Regions from separate parts of the Paenibacillus sp. FSL K6-2393 genome, predicted to be linked through region 2. Evidence: riboswitches for the same ligand, from Rfam matches in the RefSeq annotation. Region 2 holds a riboswitch; the other holds the start of a gene.
What was found. Region 2 has a riboswitch for glycine ahead of gcvT (glycine cleavage system aminomethyltransferase GcvT). Riboswitches for the same ligand answer to the same signal wherever they lie in the genome.
Positions count from the first base shown of each region.

Region 1: another riboswitch for glycine. It lies ahead of sdaAB (L-serine ammonia-lyase, iron-sulfur-dependent subunit beta); the one in region 2 lies ahead of gcvT (glycine cleavage system aminomethyltransferase GcvT).

Region 1 covers NZ_JBBOCU010000002.1:520,665-525,960, reverse strand. Annotated here, with positions in the region: gene MHI14_RS29580 (alpha-glycosidase) at 1-380, shown strand, start outside; gene sdaAA (L-serine ammonia-lyase, iron-sulfur-dependent, subunit alpha) at 557-1,534, opposite strand; gene sdaAB (L-serine ammonia-lyase, iron-sulfur-dependent subunit beta) at 1,524-2,213, opposite strand; glycine riboswitch at 2,326-2,461, opposite strand; glycine riboswitch at 2,466-2,590, opposite strand; gene MHI14_RS29565 (phosphotransferase enzyme family protein) at 2,946-3,938, opposite strand; gene pstB (phosphate ABC transporter ATP-binding protein PstB) at 4,162-4,917, opposite strand; gene pstA (phosphate ABC transporter permease PstA) at 4,930-5,296, opposite strand, start outside.
Region 2 covers NZ_JBBOCU010000001.1:1,596,177-1,601,472, reverse strand. Annotated here, with positions in the region: gene MHI14_RS06995 (PTS mannitol transporter subunit IICB) at 1-1,144, opposite strand, end outside; gene gcvH (glycine cleavage system protein GcvH) at 1,564-1,956, opposite strand; glycine riboswitch at 2,301-2,423, shown strand; glycine riboswitch at 2,427-2,527, shown strand; gene gcvT (glycine cleavage system aminomethyltransferase GcvT) at 2,744-3,880, shown strand; gene gcvPA (aminomethyl-transferring glycine dehydrogenase subunit GcvPA) at 3,877-5,232, shown strand.

The DNA of each region.
Region 1 (5,296 bases), on a different contig from region 2:
GCGAACATGATCCGGGCTGCCGTAAATGCATGGAATGGGACGAAGCGAAGCAGGACCGGGAGCTGCTCGACTTTTATCAGAAACTAATCTCCCTGCGTCATGCTCATCCTGCCCTGCGTGCAGAAGGCACCGTTCGTTTCCTGCAGGCTCGTCCCGATGGCAGCCAACTGGTATTTGAGCGGCAAAATGAGGAGGAACGCATTCTGGTTCTGTTCAATCGATCAGAAGAGACGGCTATTGTCGAGCTGGAGGCCGGTGACGAAGAATGGACCGAGTTATTCGGCGGAAACCATCGTACCGCCAAGGAAGATGGCGTACTCGCCATTGAACTGCCTGCGTATGGATATGCCGTACTGAGTACGGCTGTGAGCCAGAACTAGAGTCATAATACACATTCATCTGATATAAGTATCCTAACTTCGCTTCATCTGGCAGCATAAAACAAGCGTCCTGCATAACCCGGATTCGGGTTCGCGGACGCTTGTTTTTGTATTTTTGTATTCGCCGTTATACATAATAATGTCACTGATTTATATATCGGTGGTCCCGGTTCAGCTTAAACCTGAGTATCCTTGTCCACTTGAGCATTGTCCACCCCACTTGTAGTTGTGTCAGAATCCGCTGGCTTCGACTCCTGCTCAGGCTCGGCACGCTTTGCCTTTGGTTTAGCCAGCTTTTGCATCATTTTGCGGCCGGTTGGTGTCTGGGCCAGTCCGCCCTGGGCTGTCTCCCGATGGCGGCTCGGCATCGCACTGCCTACTTCCAGCATGACGTCGATGACTTCGTCTGACGGAATGGCACTACGCACTCCGGCCAGGGCCATGTCAGCCGCAGCCAGCGCCGTAACCGCACCCAGTCCATTACGGACGATGCACGGGATTTCAACAAGGCCTGCGACCGGATCGCAGATAAGGCCCAGTGTATTTTTTAACGCCAAACCAACGGCATGAACGACCTGTTCCGGTGTACCTCCACGCAGTTCAACCATGGCACCCGCAGCCATGCCGATCGCGGAACCCACTTCCGCCTGACAGCCACCCTCGGCCCCGGAGATAAATGAATTGTTGGCAATAACATAACCAATCGCTCCCGCACAGAACAACCCGTTCACCAAATGTTCGTCCGTCCAGCCAAAACGCTCCTGTGAGCTAATAAAAACACCGGGGATGATGCCGCAGGAACCGGCTGTTGGTGTTGCCACGATCCGACCCATGGAGGCATTCACTTCAGATACACACAGGGCATACGCCATGGCAAGTGCGGAAGCATCTCCTGAGCAAGTCTCACCCTTGCGAATGTACTCGGCCATTTTTTTACCGTCTCCACCCGTTAACCCACTGCGTGATGTCGTATCTTCCGTTAACCCTTTGCGTACCGCTTCCTTCATCACCTGATAATATTCAGACATCTGTTTCACAACATCCGCTTCCGGTGTATTGGTCTCCTGAACCTGCTCCTCGATCATCAGCTGAGCAATGGTTTTGGATTCTGCTGTACAGATCGTATTCAGTTCGTGCAAATGTTTAAACCGCATCCGAATCAACTCCTCTCTTCAAATCGATAACACGAATGTCCAGCACATGGTCCAGCTCCCTTAGACGCCTGAGCATATCGGGATTAGGCACACCATCCATTTCCATCGCGGTAAGCGCTTCGCCATCACGGGCTTTCCGGTCCACCTGCATATACCCGATGTTAACCCCGGATGAACTGATCGTGGACGTTACAGATGCAAGCACCCCTGCTTTGTCCGCATGTCGCAGAACAAGTGTTGGAAACTCACCACTAATCTGAACACGAAAATCATTCATCGCATGCACCGATACACTGCCACCACCAATGGATGCACCGATTAAGGAGCAGGCACGTTCTCCATGCCATAACTCAATTTTGACCGTATTTGGATGAGGAGCAGGCAGGCCACTTGTATAAAACTCAACCTCCATGCCTGCTTCCTCTGCGTATTGCTCTGCATCCGGGATACGTGGATCGTCTGTGACATAGTCCAAAAGACCGCCGATCAGTGCCAGATCTGTTCCGTGCCCCTGATACGTGTCAGCGAATGAACCATATAACGTCAGCCGGGCACGTTCTGGCGTACATCCAAGCCACTGACGAGCAATTCTCCCTAACCTTGCCGCTCCAGCTGTATGTGAACTTGAAGGCCCTGTCATGGACGGACCAATAATTGAGAAAACATCTTTAAATCGCACTTTATAACCCTCCAATTGTATTCGTCATTTCCATCCAGAATCTAATCCATATTGTTCCTTATTTACTGAATGATGACATCAAAAAAGGACAGAAGAAGGCCTCAGGCCCTCTCTCTGTCCTCGATACCTGAGAGTTTCACGATCAGCAGTGTCTCACGACAAGGTGCATTGCCTGCGATTACAGACAAGTTCACCGGTCCCACTGATCATATACCCCTTGGGTGGCGCAGTTCGCGCACTCTCCAGAGTTGCGTCCAACGATGGTACATTTACCTGAGAGATTAACCACTGCGCCGGGTGCGCAGCAGCTTGCTCCTTCGGTGCCTGAATACTAGCCATTGTGCTCGGCTAACCCAGGTCTCTCCCGCTCGTTATCATCCGCTATATGGAACCATTCTGAGCTTATGTCAGAACAGTCATGGAAGTCATTAATTTCTTCTTCATTAAGATTAATCGACCGGAAGATCAGTGTCAACAAACTTAACGATTTCTTTGGGTGTATTTCCTTCATTTCCTATTGAAGCGATGATAACCAGAATATTTTGTCAGCTTTCATTACATTAATACGTTAAAAAGATCTTTTAAACAGCTCATTTCGTTCTACTTCAATCAATGATGTGCTTACTATTATTTATGATATTGTCCATGAAACCGTTCGGGTATTCAGGCAACCATAATCTTTGATCCACACTGCTCACTAACCCATCCGAGTCTGCACATCTGGATTATAAATCACAGTTCATAAAATATGCTCTCGTTCTGTACATAAGGTCTGCAATACTTGCTGCATAGCTTCGGCATGCGATCTTTCATCCATTCGTGCCTCGACTCATTCGCCATCTGAAAGGCATAATAACCCAGTGTAAAAATCAACATGAATCCTTCCATTAATCGGATATCACGATCCGTCAGTGGTGCGATCTGTTTGGTATAACCGGATAAGAATATATCTCGTTCCTCCCGGTTGAACATAAGTGCTGCTCCTCCAGCATCAAAAAGATAGTACCCATACCCGTATAGACAAAAATCAATCATAGATATGCCCTGATCCGTTATCAGCAGATTGTTGCGAGTAATATCCCCATGAATGATCCCCCATGTTCCTGCGTGCTGCGGGTATGTTTCTAACTGTTCATTAATGTTCTCAAACGTCTCACGAAGCAGGTCGAAGTCTTCCGTTGTAAAAATCCCCAGTCGGACGCCTTCCTCTAGCTGCCCTAGCATGACCAAGTTCTCATGGATGTTGCCATATGCCGGCCGCACCTTTGTTCGATCTGTCTGATTCTGCTCACGCCCATATTGATGAAGCATCTGCAGTTGTGCCCCAAGATCATAGATCTGCTCTGTTGTCAGGCGTTCTCCCTGCTGGATGTCCCTTCCCTCAATCCACTCCAGTACTGTACAGCAGATTTCTTTACCCGCTTCACTTTTCCATACCGTGACCCAGTCTCCCGATACATTCCGTACCGGATGCTGCACGCGCAATTCCGTCGTTGCATTTAACTCATGAAGCAGGTTCATCTCTGCCTTCAGCGCAGGAAGCGTATGCTGAATGCCTGTCATACTTGTATATGCGGCTTGATGGATACGTAACAGATACTTCTTCCCGCTTGCTTCATCGACGACATGATATGTCAGATTCTCATTGTGGCGAATATATGAAACGACAGGTTTCTCAATAGTGTAGTTCTGTATAATCTGAGCTGCCATATGGTCGTAAGACATCTGATTCGTAGTGATTATCAACATCTCCTTCGAAGTCATGTAAACGTTCTCTTCACACTAAATATCGTAGCATAATGTTTATCCCGCATACAGAAAATCCCACTAAAATTATAAATTAAAAAAGCACAACCCCCGAACAACCGTCCAGGCATTGTGCTTTCTTTTGTCTCTATTATTTCTTAATCTCTCTGTCTATTGCTCTATGTTACACTCCATGATCCAATTAACCGAAACGACCCATAATGTATTCTTGCGTCAGACGATTGTCCGGGTTCGTGAAAATATGCTCTGTATCCCCGTGCTCAACCATGCTTCCCAGATAGAAATAAGCTGTATAATCCGAGATGCGCGCCGCCTGCTGCATGTTATGGGTAACAATAACAATCCGCAGCTCCTTCTTGAGCTCGGTAATCAACTCTTCAACTTTACCCGTAGATACCGGGTCAAGTGCAGATGCAGGCTCGTCGAGCAGCAGAATCTGCGGATCAACAGACAGGGCGCGGGCGATACACAGACGCTGCTGTTGTCCACCCGAGAGAGACAGAGCTGACTCGTTCAGCCTGTCTTTCACTTCGTCCCAGAGCGCAGCACGACGCAAGCTTTTTTCCACAATTTCATCCAGTGCCTTCTTACTCTTCGTACCGCGGTAGCGGGGGCCAAACGCGATATTGTTGTAGATGGACTTATGAAAAGGATTCGGCTTCTGCCACACCATGCCAATCTTCTGGCGAAGCTTGATTACATCGGTTCCAGGCTCATTCAGATCGTTACCGTCCATCCAGATATGTCCCTCTGTACGGGAACCGGCAATCTCGTCGTTCATCCGGTTCAGCGACCGGAGGAACGTGGATTTACCACACCCAGACGGCCCAATAAGAGCCGTTACGCTTGCTTCAGGAAACGTCAGGCTAATCTGCTTGACTGCCTGGAAATGTCCATAATATATGCTTAACTGTTCCGTACCAAAAGGTATGGCCATGTTGGTTCCTCCTTATTTCGAAGCTGTCATGCGGCGGAATACAACCCGACCGATCCAGCGTGCACTTAGATTGAACGCCAGCACGAGAATGACAAGCACGGCGGACGCCCCTGCTGCCACTTCTTTGGAATCTGGCCCAATACCTTCACTATTCACTTTCCAGATATGGACAGCAAGTGTCTCTGCCGGACGGAAAGGATTAAGCGGTGATCTTGGACTCGTTGGATTCCAATCTGTAAAGTCCAATGGCGGACTACTCATACCTGCGGTGAACATCAGCGCGGCTGCTTCACCGAAGATCCGGCCCGATGCTAGGATCGTACCCGTAATCAAGCTCGGCAATGCCACAGGTAGCAGAATTGAAGTAATAATCTTCCAC
Region 2 (5,296 bases):
CTGCTTCACGATGATTAGCCGTAATGCCAGCGTTTGGCACGGTTCCTTGACTCTTCATGTCTTTCATCCGACTGGATGCGGACTCCAGATCTTCGTCCTTTTGTTTACCCGTTTTCAGCAACACTGCTGCTACCAGGAAGGAAACGACGGCTGCTACAAGCACCCCTGCAAGCATTGGCAGGTATCCACCTTTTGGTGTTAAGAGGAAATACGCGATAATACTACCCGGTGATGGTGCTGAAACAAGTCCTGCTCCGGTGAGCATAAATGTTAATGTACCTGCGACGCCACCCGCAATTGCGGCAAGAATCAGAATTGGTCTCATCAAAATGTAAGGGAAGTAGATCTCATGAATTCCCCCGAAGAAATGAATGATAACGGCACCTGGTGCAGAAGATTTGGCCATTCCACGTCCGAAGAAACAGTAAGCAAGCAAGATACCAAGTCCCGGACCCGGGTTCGATTCAAGCATGTATAATACGGATTGCCCTAATTCTCTCGCTTGATCTGTTGCAATTGGTGTTAGAATCCCGTGGTTGATTGCATTGTTCAGGAACAATACTTTACCTGGTTCAATGATTAGGTTGACCAGCGGCAGCAAACCAAGATTCATTAAGCCTTGTACCCCGGCAGATAATACTTTGCTAATTGCTTCTACAGCAGGCCCGATGCCCAGTAGCGCAAAAATCCCCAAGATCCCGCCAATAATACCGGCTGAGAAGTTGTTAACCAGCATTTCAAATCCGGCTCTAACTTTACCTTCGATCGATTTATCAAACTTTTTGATGATCCATGCTGCCAGTGGTCCGGCAATCATGGCACCTAGAAACATCGGGATATCACTACCCACGATGACCCCAATGGTCATAATGGCACCCACGACACCACCACGCTGACCATGCACCATCGTACCCCCGGTGTAACCGATTAACAGTGGCAGCAAATATTTGATCATCGGATCGACTAGCTGTGCCAGTGTCTCGTTAGGGAACCAGCCTGTTGGAATGAACATGGCCGTAATTAATCCCCAGGCGATGAACGCTCCCATATTCGGCATGACCATACCACTCAGGAAACGGCCAAAACGCTGCACACCTACCCGTAGCCCACCTTTGGAATTGGACGATTGGTCCAAATTACTCATTGTATTATCCTCCTTGGATCAAGTGATTATGATTTATGAAAGGGGTATCATTTCTCCCCTGCTGTAATCCTAAGCGAGAATGCTCTCCTGTTCAATGAAATGAAAGCGTACTTTCGTCATGAACAATGATGACAACATTAGGTTATGTAATCGTTTTAATCGATGCATAATGGCTGAACCCATTGGTACACAAGGTTTTTCTTGCCTATGACTTTTATCATTTCCAGAGTCATTTTCTAACCTATAGCTTGGTCCAATCAGATGATTTACATCCACAATCTGCTCAAATCTACATTCAAAACCATTCTTGGAAAGCACAAAAAACCTGTGCAAGCATCCGGCTCACACAGGTCGAAACAATATGAAACTCATTTCATTCGCTTATAAAATATATGTTAATAAGTACAAGTTCGTTGATACTATTCTTCCGTATGTTTACGATACGCGTCTGCATTCATCAATGTAGACAATGCTGCTGTCAGATCTCCCTCAACACGAATCTCAATCATCCAACCTTCCTCGTAAGGAGAGCTGTTCACAAGTTCAGGGGAGTCCTGCAACGAATCATTGACTGCAATAATTGAACCTGTGACGGGAGAGAACAAGTCGGAAACCGTTTTGACCGATTCAATCGTTCCAATGCTGTCCTCTGCTTTTACATTGGTTTCAAGGTCAGGCAATTCCACAAACACAATGTCACCCAGCTGATGCTGCGCGAACTCGGTAATGCCAATACGTACAGTATCCTCCCCTACGGTTTGCACCCATTCGTGCTCTTCACTGTACAGGAAATCACTTTTCAATTCGCTCATCGATATCCGCCTCGCTTTTCATTAAATGAGTGCATGCGTTCTTTGACCTTAACCTTTTTCCCAGAACATAGCGTATGATATTTTTGATTCAAATGTCAAGATACCTCACAATTTATTTATTGATCACCTCTAAATCCTGTAACCCGATTACACTCTTTCTTCATATACTGGTGAATATTAGAATAGTAAGCGCAGTCTTTTTAAATACACGAACAATAACATTGAAACCAAATTAAATATTCGGTTTTTAATTATAATCTATGACATCGTTCTTGACATCGGTAGTGGATTCACGTTTTAATGAGAGGAGTAAATGTGTTTATTGGACTATGTTATACCCGCGGATGAATGTAAAGGGAGAGATTACCCGTGACACCCGATTCGGGATGTACATGAGGTAACGCCGAAGGAGTAAACCACCGATAAGCGGGGGTGAATCTCTCAGGCAAAAGGACTTTTACGGGACGCAACTCTGGAGAGCATCTATTCGCCCTGTGCGGGCGTTATGATCACCCAAGGGGAAACCTGCTGCACAACGCAGCGGGGTAACTCTCAGGTACAAGGGACAGAGCCTTAGAATACAGCGTGCTACTTGGCATGCCGATTCTTTGGCCTGTCCTTTTCCTTTTTCCCAAAAAACGAAAAACAGGATGTAGAACGGCGCTGTCATAGCTGCCTTAACATACTTATCTACGAAAAATCTCTGCTGAAAAATGTAAAAATACCCTGGTTCATTGATCCACGATTGTATATCCGGCCGGTTGACGGCCCATGACGAGGTGATTTGATGTCCGATTTGCTTAGAACACCACTCTTCCCACTGTATCAGCAATACGAAGGCGTACGGTGCATTGATTTTGGAGGCTGGGAGCTTCCAGTGCAATTTAGCGGAATCCAGAAAGAACATGAAGCGGTGCGTGAGCGTGCTGGACTATTTGATGTATCCCATATGGGTGAATTCACCGTACAGGGTGAGCAGGCTGAAGTTTTTTTGCAACAAATGACGACCAATGATGTGACCACGCTCGTTCCGGGTCAAGCCCAGTACACCCTGATGTGTTATCCAGATGGCGGTGTGGTAGATGATCTGCTCGTGTATAAGCTGGAAGATCAGCATTACATGCTCGTTGTTAATGCCTCCAACATCGACAAGGATTGGGCGTGGCTGCAAGAGCACTTGATCCCTGGCGTAAGCATGACTAACGATTCTGAGCAGACGGCGCTGCTCGCCTTGCAAGGTCCACTGGCTGTAGATATTATCGGGAAAGTTACAGATACGGATGTATCCTCGATTGAGCCTTTCCGTTTTGTACAGCAGGCAGAGGTATGCGGCGTTAAATTACTGTTGTCCCGTACAGGTTATACCGGTGAGGACGGCTTTGAACTATATGTACCTGCGGACCATGCTGCTGCGGTGTGGAATGGATTAATGCAAGCCGGAGAAGGTCACGGACTCGTACCAACCGGACTTGGTGCCCGGGATACACTGCGCTTTGAAGCAAGGCTCCCCCTGTATGGACAGGAATTGTCGGCAACCATCTCTCCGCTCGAAGCTGGCGTTGGCATGTTTGTGAAGCTGAATGCCGGACCTTTTATCGGATACGAAGCCTTGTTACAGCAAAAAACTGACGGGCCTGCCCGCAAACTGGTCGGCATCGAAGTGCTGGAGCGTGGTATTCCCCGCCCCCACTATCCGATTTACGCCGAAGGCGTACAGATTGGTGAAGTAACAACAGGCACGCAATCACCTACATTGAAGCGTAATCTGGGGCTTGCTCTCATCGACAGTAAATACGCTGCGCTGGGAACCCCGCTTGAGATTGAGATCCGCGGCAAGAAACTAAAAGCCGAGGTCGTGAAGACCCCTTTTCATAAACGGACACGTACGTCGAAGACACCTACTCAAGGAGCTGATCAAGCATGAGCAAGCACCGTTACATTCCCATGACTGAGCAAGATCAGAGCGCCATGCTCGCAACCATCGGTGTGGATACGCTGGAGGAACTGTTTCAGGACATTCCGCAGGAGATTCGTTATCAGGGCGAGCTGCCCGTATCCTCCAAACTTGATGAATATGCGCTGACACGTCATATGTCCAAACAAGCCGGCGCTAACGCCAATTTCGAAACACACGCCAGCTTCCTCGGCGCTGGCATATATGATCATCATGTTCCTTCCGTCATCAATCATGTCATTTCCCGTTCCGAGTTTTACACTGCCTACACACCTTATCAGCCTGAGATCAGCCAAGGTGAACTACAGGCCATTTTCGAATTTCAATCCTACATCTGTGAATTAACCGGTATGGCTGTAGCCAATGCCAGTATGTATGACGGCGCAACTGCCTTTGCAGAAGCAGGTAATCTGGCCGCAGCGGCAACTCGTCGCAAACAGCTCATCGTATCCCGTACCGTTCATCCGGAAGCCCGTCAGGTATTGCAGGCATATGCGCACGGATTAAGTCTGGAGATTGTCGAGATTGGTTATAAGGATGGCGTCACTGATTGGGATGCCCTGCAAGCCGCCATATCGGACGATACCGCTGCTGTCATGATCCAGAGTCCGAACTTCTTTGGTGCTGTAGAAAATGTAAAACAGGCTGCCGACCTCGTGCATGCGCACAAGGGCCTGCTCGTTGTAAGTGCCAACCCGCTATCGCTGGGTCTGCTGGAAGCCCCAGGCAAGCTGGGTGCCGACATCGTTGTAGGTGATGCGCAGCCCCTCGGCATCGCCGCTTCACTCGGCGGCCCGACATGCGGATATTTCGCCGTATCCCAGCCTCATATGCGCCGAATTCCTGGCCGAATTGTAGGCCAGACCACCGATCGCAACGGCAAGCGTGGTTTTGTACTCACACTGCAAGCACGTGAACAGCACATCCGCCGCGAAAAGGCGACATCCAACATCTGTTCCAACCAGGCTTTGCTTGCACTCAGCGCATCTGTGTACATGTCCATCATGGGTAAACAGGGCATGATCGATGTCGCGGATCTGAATTTGCAAAAGAGTCATTACACCCTGAATACATTAACTGCGATTCCTGGAGTTAGCCTTACTTTTAATGCACCAACATTTAATGAATTCGTGATTAATCTTCCTGAAGGAACAGACGTGGATGCTCTTCAGTTGAAACTGCTGGATGCAGGCTTTATTGGTGGCTACGAACTCGGACGTGATTATCCGGAGCTTACCGGACATATGCTGATTGCTGTTACCGAACGGCGCACTAAGGAAGAGATTGACGAATTCGCACGAGCATTGGAGGGATCGCTGTGACTCAGGAAACGACGACGACAACGACAACATCGCTACAAGGACAATCGGAAACGGGTACCTCTGT